Rubripirellula amarantea: one gene and its partner. Each later gene encodes a partner of the first gene's protein in a complex. Links are inferred from orthologs where the notes say so. Each region holds a gene or a part of one and is shown on either strand. Other genes may lie near its edges.

Region 1 (5,768 bases):
AGAACTGAGCCCAGCGCAATGCGACCCTGCAACTTTCAAATGCGTCACATTGAAAGCGTTTGCTTCGTCGACAATTCCACAAGAACGTCACTCGATGACGCGGCTTGCGAAGTTGGGTGAGTGATTTCCACAACCATCTTCCACGACGATTGCAAGCTTCAAATCACCGATAAGGCCAGCGTGAATCGACCAGTGATGGGGGGCGAATCCAAACCGGCGAAACCGCTTCGAACACGCCGGAACCCGGCACCGACACGCGAACCTGCATGACCGCGGTACTAGGCATGCCCAATCGGTCTCGCCAATCATTTCTCACGACGGTGTTGTCACGACCGAACGCCCCTTGCTGATTGCGGTATCGCCCATGATTACGACTGCGTGCTCCCACTTGGTCGAACGGACTTGGAGCGATCGCCGATGACCATCCGAAGATGGGCTTCAATGATTGGCGAAGTGGCAGCGTGACCATAGCGACACCACGTTGATCAAACTTCAAAGGCATTGACCAAGTGGCCGCTGCGACGTCGGCATCGGTGAATTGTTGATGATCCGCCAAAGGGATTCGCGGAATCAGCTTGAAGGTTGCGTTCGATCTAGCCACCACCAAGTTACCTTCGCGATCACGCAAAACGACTTGAGCACGCCATCCGTCGGGATCCGAGTCCGCGTCTAAATTGGCAAGCGCGGATGACAACTCAACGGTCACGGGCTTGTCCGCACGATGGCTGCCGGCCTGAAAATTTGATCGCGAAATAGCTGTCGCAGGATCAATGTCAATTCGAGCAGGTAACGCCGAATCTGCGTAGGGCAACACCTGATCAGAATAGAACGTCGGGTCTTCGAACATCGTTTGCGCATCAAACTGAATCGGTGGATAGCACAGCGGGGAAACAGCCTGAGCATCACCGAAGTAGGATTGCTCGAGTTGCTCCTGAGCGGAGGCTCGGCCAGCGAGCCAAATCACCACGATGGCAAACACAACGGTCAGATGCGGACGCAATGACGACGAAGAATCAGAGGAATGTTGGGTCAAGGAGATCTCCTAGGCATCGCGGATCAGTTGCCCTCCGAGCAAGATCGCGTGGATCACGAAACGAGCTGCGGCGGCTTTTCCTTACTGATCAAGGCAAATCGCTTGCCAACCATGGCTCTACGCTGCCGCGATAGATCCGCAGGCCGGCATCGCCACGTTAAAAGCAGTCACAGCGAAGCCGAGAAGTGCGTTTTTCCTGCTGTTTCCGAGAGCTTTGTGAAACCACGGACATTGCCGCCGATACAAGGCGACAGAATCACGGACCAACGGCTCCACCCGAGTCATGTCGCACGGAAGCAACGACCCATGTTTCGACAAGACAACATGAGTTGCGATGACTCAACGATCGCGGCGCCGCCATGCCTGTCGCCCTGCGACATGACACTCAATCCGGTTAGGACGATTATGAGAGGGGACAACCCCCGATAGTGCGGGCATTTTTTTCCGCAAAGTTCGGCGATCACCTTTAATGGCGTATCGTCGGGCTAGGTTTCAGTGTTCTCGGTGGCAGCCCGGGGACGTCGGTTTGAGTCAACAATGGATCCCAACGTCTTGTTGGATCCTTCATATCAACGTTCCCAAATATCAACGTTCTGTTTTGACAACGTCCTGAACGTTTTCGGATCACAACATTCCTCAGTTGCCATCGTCAGATTTCTGATTTCCTTGCAACTGAGTGACTCCACACCAATGCCACTAGCCATCCGACACAATGGTGCTAATTGGACAAACTGCCGTGCATTGCTTCAATCGCATGGGCCACCCTCTCGCGCGTTCTCGCTGATCGATTCGATCATCGCCGCGTTGATCGTGGGGATCGTCGCTGTGATCGCACTGCCACATTACTTAGATCTCGGGGATCATCCTGAGCAGGCCAGAATCAAACATCAACTGAGCGTGTTGCGTGAAGCCATCGATATGGCAAAGGATCGCGATGGCCAGTATCCGCCTGCGGGGCAACTGGTTGCCGTCGTCGGTCCCATGCTGAACCAACCGTTTCCAACTCCCCGCCTACGAACCGAATCTGAATTTGACACCATTGTTCACTACGACGTTAGCGATTCGGAACGATCTCCCGTCACGCCCAACCCCAACCTGCCCGGAATCTGGGCCTACAAACCTGCCAACGGCCAACTGCGGTTGAATGTGAGCAACGGCAGCCTGGGGTGGGATTGGTAAGCTGCTCTACGCCAATGTCCTTGAGAAATTTACGTCCCTGGGGAAGTCGTTTGACTTTCCAGAATATCCCACGGGTCGCTCACGGCAGGGCGGCTCTTGCGACTCCAACCAATCGGGAAGTCGAAGCGAACACCTTCGCTAATCCTCACAACTGGAATCATCGTTGATCACCATCCCCGGTGTCGGCAGAAAAGACGATAGATAGAAAAGCGTGACCATTCATTCTCATGATCTCAACTCGCAACGCGACGACTTCCCGTTATGAATCTCGAAGAGGCCGGACTAAGGAAGGCAGCCATCTTATTGATGAGCCTGCCCACAAAGACTGCTGCGAAGATTCTCGGCCAGCTACCGCCGCGATATATCGAAGCGATCAGCATCATGATCGCTCAAACCGAATCGGTCGGCGGCGATGAACAAGAGATTGTGATCGCGGAGTTTCTTACCAGTAAGGCGAGCTCAATCTACGCCAGTCCGGGCGGACTCGAGCGTGCCAAGGAACTGATCAAGGAAGCACTAGGACGCGACGCCAGTGAACTGATCGGCAACCTTCAGCAGACGATCGAGGCGATGCCATTCGGCTTCGTCAAGAAAGTCGACGCCCAAACTCTGCTGCAGTTCATCGGCGAGGAGCACCCGCAGACGATCGCACTTCTGCTCAGCCACGTTCCCAGCCACTACGCCTCGGATGTGATGGGCGGTTTGGATCCCGAAAAACAGCTTGAGGTCATCCGTCGTATCGCCACTATTGGCCGCACCAGCCCCGAGGCGGTTGCTGAACTGGAATACGGGCTGGAAATGCGTTTGTCGAGTATGGTCAATCAGCAGCAAAGCAATTCCGGCGGCATCGAAAGCGTCGCCGAAATCCTGAACGTTTGCGAGCGATCGATCGAACGCAACATCATGGATGCCTTAGGTCGTGACGACCCTGAACTTTCCGACGAAATCCGTCGCTTGATGTTTGTCTTTGAAGACATTTCCAAACTGGGCGACCGCGATATTCAAGCGTTGCTTAAGAACGTCGAAACGGCTCAGTGGGCGATGGCACTCAAGGGAGCGAGTTCCAAACTGCAGGAGAAGATCATGCGAAACATGAGCTCTCGTGCTGCGGAAAACTTGAAAGAGGAAATTGGCTACCTCGGCAGTGTTCGTGTCACCGAAGTCGAAGCCGTTCAGCAAAAGGTCGTCGATATCGTTCGCCACCTCGAGGATTGCGGCGAGATCTCGCGTCCCACCGGCGAAGAGGAAGAAGAGTACGTTACTTGATACCAAGGCATCATGGCCCACAACGACCTTCGGTACATTCGGCGATTACATTGCTGCCGAACACGTCACTGCTGCCGATCACGTCACTGCTTCAGAACAACTTGATTGCTACCGAGCACAAACGAGGGTGGCAACATGGCGGTGCTGCAGCCTGCGAACGAGCGTACGTAACGCTCCGGCACTGCAATCATTCACGCCAGTGGTTTCTGAGCGGAATTGAACCTGATTCCGCTGAACGGAATTACCCAGCCCAAATCGTGCCTACTTGCGATTAATGGGGTGCGGCCGGTCAGCTCGTTCCGCGGGGAAATGAACCTTCAACTGCGGAATGCCTTCGACATCGCTGGTCTTGCCCGAATTTTCTTCCTGATCGCCCGCAACACCGACGGTCGCTGCTTGGTGACCCGCCGCGTCTTGGGATGGGTTGAAATTCAGGTGTGTTGATTCCGCATGAATAGGCACACCGTTCTTGTCCAATCTCGGCTTAAAGAATCGACCCAAAGGACCGGCCAGCAATGCGGGCAACAGGATTAGGTCTCCCACGAGCGCGGCGAACAACATCATCAACATCAACGTCCCGAAACGTTGAGTTGGCGTGAACGTCGAAAGAGCAAACACGAACAACCCCAACCCGCCGACGACGGTGGTCTGAGTCATCGCTGGCCCCACACGACGATAAGTTTCAATCACAGCCTCGGCGCGAGACTTGCCTCGGTCTAGATTTTCACGAAACCATGACAAGAAGTGAATCGTATCGTCGACGGCAACGCCCATGGCAACCGACGCGGTCATCATCGTGCCGATGTCAATTTCCAAGCCCATGTGGCACATCAAGCCAAAGATCACCACAACTGGGAAGATGTTGGGGATCATCGCTACGCATCCGGCAGCCAACCCATCCATCAAGTTCCGAGGATGAGTTTTCTGAAGCCAATCCGACCCTGGATTCAAGAGCACGATCATGACGACGGCAATCAGAGCAAACGCCAACGCAATCGAATCGGCAAGGCTTGTCAGCAGTGTCCGCTGAGCCTTGTAGACCACCGGGATCACGCCCGTGTAAATCGCTTGAACTGAACCGCCACCTTCAACGCCGGGAACTCGGTCAGCCAATAACTTCGGTTCCAACGGCTTCGTTTCGATACCTCGCACATCGAGCAGGTTTTTAGCACTCGCAAAATTAGATTGAGCGAAGCCATCACCTCCTGCCCACACAACGACGTCAAACTCAGAGAGTACTTTCGTCCATCGGTCACTCGCGAGCAACTCGCGTGTTTTCTCAGGCGTTAAGGACAACCAACGGGGTGACTCGATCCGCTCCCCGGCCAACAATTCACCCAGCGTTGCTAGGTAAGTATTGCGAGCCAAGATTTGTGTGTGATCGTCGGATACCAGTTCCGTTTGATCGAGCGAAGCTGGCTTTGGCGCTCCCACAATCAACACCTTAGAACCACGCTTCAGTTTGCCCGTGTTTTGGTCCGTCAGGACTTCGACGATTTCTTCACGGGTTTCGTACGCCCGCAATACAGGTGCCACTGACTCCCGAACGGTCGTAATGAATTGTCCGTAGTCGACATCCGAAAGTGCGGCAACGCGAAGCGAGATACGCCAAAGTTCGCTACCTTCCAACTCACCCGACTTCTCGATTTTCAAGTAGTCGTTGTTGCGCAATTGATCTTGCGCGGCAAGCAGTTCGCGATTGAACTTCGCCCGAACGGGGCTGTAACTATTCGAAGGCTCCGGCAAGGTTGGCAAGAACGTGTCGGCACCCGTCGCTTGGCCCACCACTCCCATACCAGGCTCACCGAGCGTGCGATGAACCACTTTGCGAATGCGTGACACCGCCTCGACACGCTCTAACAAGCCTAACTGAACCGGTGATACAGGCGTCTCGTCGTCGGACACCGCATCCGCTTGGATCGACTTGGGCATGCGAACGACGACTTCCATCGGAACCAATTTGCCGAAGTTCTCTTCGAGCCATGCGTAATCGCGAATGATACGAGCGCGGGAATCAAACAATTCCAGCAGTTGCACCGACGTCTTTATTTGCCGCATGCCAATTCCACATGCGACCATGAACAGCAAACACGCCGTGGTCACCAGCACGTGATGGTTAGCAATCGTTCGGCCAACGCTTGCCCACCACTGGCTTAGCTGACTTTCAACTCGCGGAGCGTCGGGCGGCGCATCTTCGTTGGGATCGCCAACCTTGGGACTAAAAACCTGTAACGCCGCGGGTAAGTACGAGAACAAAATGCCGAGCGTCGACATTACTCCCACCGCACTG
Region 2 (5,836 bases), 1.4 Mb from region 1 along the record:
GAGGTCGTGATGGAACGCTCATCAACGGACGATCAGCCATTGGTTTCAATGCGGTTAGCGACTTCAAAGTGAATCTGAAGGGTGGCGAAAACGAAATCGTAATGCAGTCGTCCACGTCCGCGATGGCTGTATTCGACACGTTGAATCTTCGCGTCGGAAATGGAAGCGATGTCGTTTGGGTCGACAAAATGCGATTCACCGAATCATCGACCATCGTGACACTACGTGGTGATGACTTAGTCGTCGTTTCCGACTCTCAACTATCGAACCTTCGCTTGAACGTCGGCCTAGGCGACGATGGCGTGCAATTGATCGATAATCGAATCGATGGCAGTTCGCGATTAGTTAGCGAAGGCGGTAGCGATTCAATCGACATCCGTAGCAACACATTTCTAAACTCGCCGCTGTACGATCGCTTTCTCATTTCGGCTGGGGAAGGTGACGACAACATCAACTTCGTTGCCAACACCATTCGCACTCACAGCGATGTTTGGATCGACGGTGGCGGTGGAAACAACTCTGGACTTATTGAAGGCGTCACACCGCTTTCATTTGAGGGAACGTCGCTCAGTGGACCCTGGCGAGCGGTAGATGGAATACGTTCGAATCCCGGTTGGATCAAGTATGAAACGTTACACGATGCGTCCACGCACGATGTTACGGTCACGCTCGTTAACGGTCGAGCTAATATCATGGGAACGCAGTTCGACGATCGGATCTTTGTCGACACGCGATTGAGGTCGGGTGGGCGTCAGGAACTTACCGTTCGAGGCTTACCGGGAACGACGATCAACGGCGAAGAAACGTTGGTGCTTGACCACGTCGACATGATTGTCTTGAGTCTCTTCGGAGGCGACGACTTGTTCTCGATGAGCGACTTACAGCGTGGACTAGGAGTCCAGAATACCACCTACGAACGGTTCGACGTTGATTTAGGCGGCGGCGATGACTTCTTCCAAATCGTATATCCTCGAGTCACGGGCGTCTTCTCGGTGATCGCAGGCGACGGCGACGACTATGTCAGCATCAATCGTGTTGATGCCACTCAGTTGGTCGTTGAGGCTGGGAATGGAGACGACGCGGTCGAGGTGAACCTTTCTTCGATCGATTCGCTAACAGTGCGTGGAGGGGAAGGCAGTGATACGTTTGATCTGATCAACAACAACTTCGCGACCTACTTGGTGACCATCCACGGCGAGGCTGGCAATGATACGTTGATTTGGGACCAAAACCTGATCATCGGCGATCCTCTTTTAATCGTGAGTGGTGGGACGGGAACGGATACGCTGTTTTACGACAATCGAAACTATCGCAGTGGAATCCGGATGGGACCGAGCATCATCGGGAGTGAATTTGAGGACAGTCTGCTCGACCCATTTGTTTGGCCCGACAATCAAGATCCGATGAGTCTGCACCCGCTAGATTACCTCTGGCGGCTTTACGGTCGGCTCGTGCCAACCTGGGACGAGCTTTAGGGCCTCGGTGGGGGCCGTCAACGGCGATCGCCTCGAGGGACAAGGAATACCTAGGGACCAGCGTTTTAGGGCCATCTGGATGAGCAGGCGACGTTAGGGAGCCCCAGAGTTGACGGCAGCCTGGTGGCAATAGCAAAGTTGACGGCAACCTGGGTGATAGCCGGAAAGGCCGACACGAGCGAGGCCAGATGCCGGGATGCCGAGATCTGGAGATGACACTGCGGCGGCTTCTTCCCAGCCGTCTTGCGAGGTCGACCTCCAAAGCGGTCTGGGCCGGTCCGTCTGCCAAATTTCGATCTGGCGACACAGTGGGGCTGCACTGTAGAAACCAAGTCGGGAAACTCCGTTTAGGAAATAAGGACCATGTCCGAAGAATCACTCAGCCAGAACCAAGTCGAGAGCCTGCTAAAGGCGATGGAGTCGGTGGATTCGGCTCCGACCAAGCCAGAGCAGCCAAAATATAGCAACGAGCACAGTGCGACCGCACGCAGCAAGCAATCCTCGATTTTGGGTGCGGGAGCCCGCGTGACGGCCTATGACTTCAAGAGGCCTGAACGAGTCGGCAAAGAGCAAATGCGGGCGATGCACTCGCTGCATGAGTCTTTAGCGCGAAATTTCGGGGCGGCGGTCTCGGGCATGCTGCGCACGATGATCGAAGTCAAACTGTTGTCAGTGGATCAATTGACCTATAGCGAGTTCGTTTTCAGCCTCGATAACCCTAGCTGTTTCAATGTCTTGTCCGCTTCGCCGCTGGAAGGCAACTGGATTCTCGACATCTCGCCCACACTGTCTTATGCGATCATCGACCGAATGCTCGGTGGCGACCCCGATCCCAACGACACCATTCGACGTCCGCTTACGGAAATTGAAACTCGTTTGATGGGACGCGTCGTAGAGCTGTTTCTAACGCAACTCAAGACATCGTGGGAGAACATCGTCGAGCTCGAATTTGGGATCGACAAGGTCGAAAGCAATCCTCAATTGGTGCAAATCGTACCGCCCAACGAAGTCGTGATTTTGGTGGGCTTGGAAGTCGCGTTGGGCAAGAACCGCGGAATGCTGAACCTGTGCATTCCGTTCAATACCATCGAAGGGTTCAATTCAAAGCTGTCTCGCAATGGTTGGGTCGGCTACGGAAAAGCCAATCCGTCGGAGGAGACTCGCGATCGAATCTCGCACAGCATGAGCGATGCACCGGTGGACATCACGGTGACGCTTGCACGATCGAAGATCAAAACGGCGGACTTGCTTGAGCTGGCTGTTGGCGATGTGATCACGACTGAAAAAGCGGTCACCGCTTCCATGGAGCTGGCGGTTCAGGACGTACCGAAGTTCAACGCACGAATCGGCGCCTTCAAGGGCAAGAAGGCCGTCCGCATTGAATCCGTGATCGAGAGATAGGGTTTTCAGGTCTCAGGTCTCAGGACTCAGGACTCAGGTCTCAGGACTCAGGTCTCAGGACTCAGGTGAAGCTCGTTACGCGATTGCTGTTGGCGACTTCCCAGGGCCCCGGTGCGTTGGGACCGGTGCGTTGGGACCGGTGCGTTGGGACCGGTGCGTTGGGACCGGTGCGTTGGGACCGGTGCGTTGACGTTTGGCCATAAAAAAACCGCAGTGACGTGGCGATCGTACCAACGTGACTGCGGCTTATCAGATGAATCTGGGTCGAGAAACGACTTAGACCATTTCCTTCAGGCCCTTCAAAGGACGAATGGCAAGCTTCTTGGTAGCGGGTTTTGGCTTGAGCCAGATTTCTTCGCCGTTGGCAGGGTTGCGGCCCTTGCGCTTTGGCTTTGCAGGAACGTCCTTCAGAATGATCTTGCACAGGCCAGGGATCGCGAATTGACCAGGACCACCCTTGGAGATGGCCTTGTCGATTTCGGCGGTCAGTGCATCAAACACTGCTGCGACGTCCTTTTTCGATAGTTCAGTCGATTCAGCGATGTTCGCCAAAATCTGAGTCTTGGTCGGTGCCTTCGGTGCTGCGGCAGCTTTCGCCATGGGGTGAACCTTCTTCAGTAGCAAGGGGATGGGATGGGCCGGCAAAAATTTCCGTCCACGTGTTTTGTACGGGCAAAGTGTTAAGTCCGCGAAGCAATCGTTGCAACCCGGCTTTCGCCAAAAAACCAACGATTTGCGGGCTTTCCATTATGGGGGCTTGACGGACCACTAAACAACCGATCTCGGATTATCGTCAAGCAAGCTCGCCCAAGACAGTGTCGATTCCCTCTTCACTAAGCGTTTTGCTCTCGCTTAATGAATCGGCCGTTCGTGACTGAAGAGTCAGTTGTTCACTCACCGATTGCATCGCTGCATCCACGGAAACATCGTTATTTGCGGTGTTTTCGAAGGATGCGGTCGCTGGCGAATCAACTAAGTCGGCAGGAGTATCAGTCCACACGTCCGCTTCACCGGTGGATAACACCAATGCCGACGACGAGGAACCTTCGGGCGCTGGTGCGTAGACATTTTCCGCACTAGTCGACGAAACTGCTGCCGATTCGGCCTCGGGGACCGTCGATCCGAGCGTCAAAGAATTCGTGCTGGCAGCCGAATTTGCCGCAATTTCAGCCGATTCAGACGCCGTTTGGGTCAGCAAACTCGCTGCCGCAGTGGTCGTCGTCGTTGATGTCGTCGTGAACTCGACTTCGCTTTCTTCGACACTGACCTTGTACAAACGCAGGCCGTCGACTTCGCCGCGAGCTTCCACGCGGCGGTCGTTGGAAGCCGGAAGCGTGACTTCAATGTTCTCGACCTCCGACGTCGTGGCGTCGGTCAGCGTGCCTCGAATCGTCAGGTTCTGGCCGGAAGCATCCAATTGAGCCGTCGCGTTCTCGATGGTATCCGTCGACGGCGTGGTTGTCGTCATCAGACTCGATTGGCCGGGAGCCACGGCGACTAACAACGATTGCCGCGGCGTGGACCGTAGGAAGTCGCGAATCGAAATGTACTCCGGTCGCAGTGTGCCCAATGTGCTCTGAATTGTGGCATTGCCATCGTCGGCGTCACTGGAAACGGGAATCGACTGAGCTTGTTCGCCGCCCACCAAGAATGGAATAGCGGGAACTTCGATCGTGTATTCGCCTGGCAACACACCTGGGAAGGACACACCTGTGCTGGAAGCCGTACCGGCAACGTTGACCTCTTCACCAAGAATGTTGTTGCCTCGCAGCATGATGTTCGATGAGCCTAGTCGAAGTGCCGATGATCCCGTGATCGAGTAAACGATGTCGCGAGCAACGTAGTCGAGTACCGTAATCGAGATCGTGCCTGTCGCGGTCATGCCCGTCGAGTCCGCAACCGTGTAAGTAAACGAATCGCTTCCCGAGAACGTCGCCGATGGTGGCGTGTAGAACAGGCGACCGGTTGCAGAATCTAACCGCACAGATCCGCCCGCGGTTGTCGAAGCATCGAAGGTCGACACCGAAAGCGTTTCACCACTGTCGACGTTAATCGCATTGTCGAGTTGGAACACGACGGTTTCACCGGCACCGCGATTAAGCGTTTGGGTGAGGTTGGACGCTGGAGGCGGATCATTCACAGCAGCAACGGTGAACGTCGCGGTTCCCACCGCAATCCCACCGCCAGTATCACGAATCGTGTAGGTCACCGTTTCGACACCGTTGAAGTTTGCTGCGGGAGCATAACGAATGGTGTTACCGTCGGCGCTAACCGAAGCCGTTCCGCCTTGCGAAGGAGTCCCCACGCTGTTGACGACAAAGGCTTGATTGTCGGCGTCCCGCGTGTCATTGGCTCGCACATCGTAAGTCGTCGACGCAGCGTCCTCGGTGATCGAGAATGAGTCATTGACTGCGGTGGGCGGATCATCCGCCGTGATCACGGTCACGTTAACCGAAACCGTTGTCGTCAATGTTCCGTCGCTTAAGGTGTAGGTAAAGCTATCGCCACCCACGTATCCAGCGGCCGGTGTGTAGACAAGCGCGTTGTTCGTCGAATTGATCGTGACGGTGCCGCCATTGTTCGGCGTTGAAACGGCCGTGATGGTCAATGTTTCGCCAGTGTCGGGAGCACTACTGTCGTTGGCGAGGACATCAAGCGTATTGTTGGTCGAGTTCTGATCCACGGTGACTGAATCGGCAACACCGGTCGGTGGGTCATTCACACCGGTGACCGTTACCGTCACCGATGCATCTTGCTGAATCCCGGTCGAGTTGCTGACTCGGTACGTGAACACGGCATTGCCGACAAAGTTCGCTGCGGGCGTAAAGTTGACGCTGCCACCCGAAAGTGCAACGGTGCCGCCAGATGCCGGTTGTGTCACCGAAACAATGCTAAGCGAACCAGTGCCGGTCACTTCGTCATTAGCGAGGACGTCGAACGAAGTCGTTGCCGAGTCCTCA

What was found. The genes of interacting proteins can lie anywhere in the genome.
Region 2: the proteins of fliG (region 1) and fliM are in contact, whole or in part, in a crystal structure (PDB 4QRM), measured with the Thermotoga maritima proteins. The link is inferred for Rubripirellula amarantea from one-to-one orthologs. Residues at the interface, in WP_004082903.1 of Thermotoga maritima: Phe122, Ser125, Glu126, His127, Pro128, Gln129, Thr130, Val133, Glu157, Arg161, Leu164, Leu165, Arg167, Ser169, Glu171, Val172, Glu175, Ile176, Asn179, Lys182; in WP_004081085.1 of Thermotoga maritima: Tyr124, Leu127, Asp128, Ile130, Met131, Gly132, Gly133, Pro134, Glu136, Pro139, Arg141, Thr144, Glu145, Ile146, Glu147, Ser149, Ile150, Lys153.

The regions. Positions count from the first base shown.
Region 1 is NZ_SJPI01000001.1:2,167,854-2,173,621, reverse strand. The notes cover bases 1,713-4,475. They hold fliG (flagellar motor switch protein FliG), read left to right. Parts: upstream 1,713-2,473; coding sequence 2,474-3,478; downstream 3,479-4,475. Other genes in these bases: Pla22_RS07870 (efflux RND transporter permease subunit), read right to left, coding at 3,740-4,475; Pla22_RS07880 (type II secretion system protein), read left to right, coding at 1,724-2,212. In the rest of the region: Pla22_RS07885 (hypothetical protein), read right to left, coding at 164-1,033; more of Pla22_RS07870, read right to left, coding at 4,476-5,768. UniProt on the Bacillus subtilis protein: One of the proteins that forms a switch complex that is proposed to be located at the base of the basal body.
Region 2 is NZ_SJPI01000001.1:3,606,532-3,612,367, forward strand. Bases 1,027-3,857 are described here. They hold fliM (flagellar motor switch protein FliM), read left to right. Parts: upstream 1,027-1,838; coding sequence 1,839-2,876; downstream 2,877-3,857. Other genes in these bases: Pla22_RS13105 (hypothetical protein), read left to right, coding at 1,027-1,475; Pla22_RS13115 (HU family DNA-binding protein), read right to left, coding at 3,153-3,476; Pla22_RS13120 (Ig-like domain-containing protein), read right to left, coding at 3,670-3,857. Also shown: more of Pla22_RS13105, read left to right, coding at 1-1,026; more of Pla22_RS13120, read right to left, coding at 3,858-5,836. UniProt on the Bacillus subtilis protein: One of the proteins that forms a switch complex that is proposed to be located at the base of the basal body.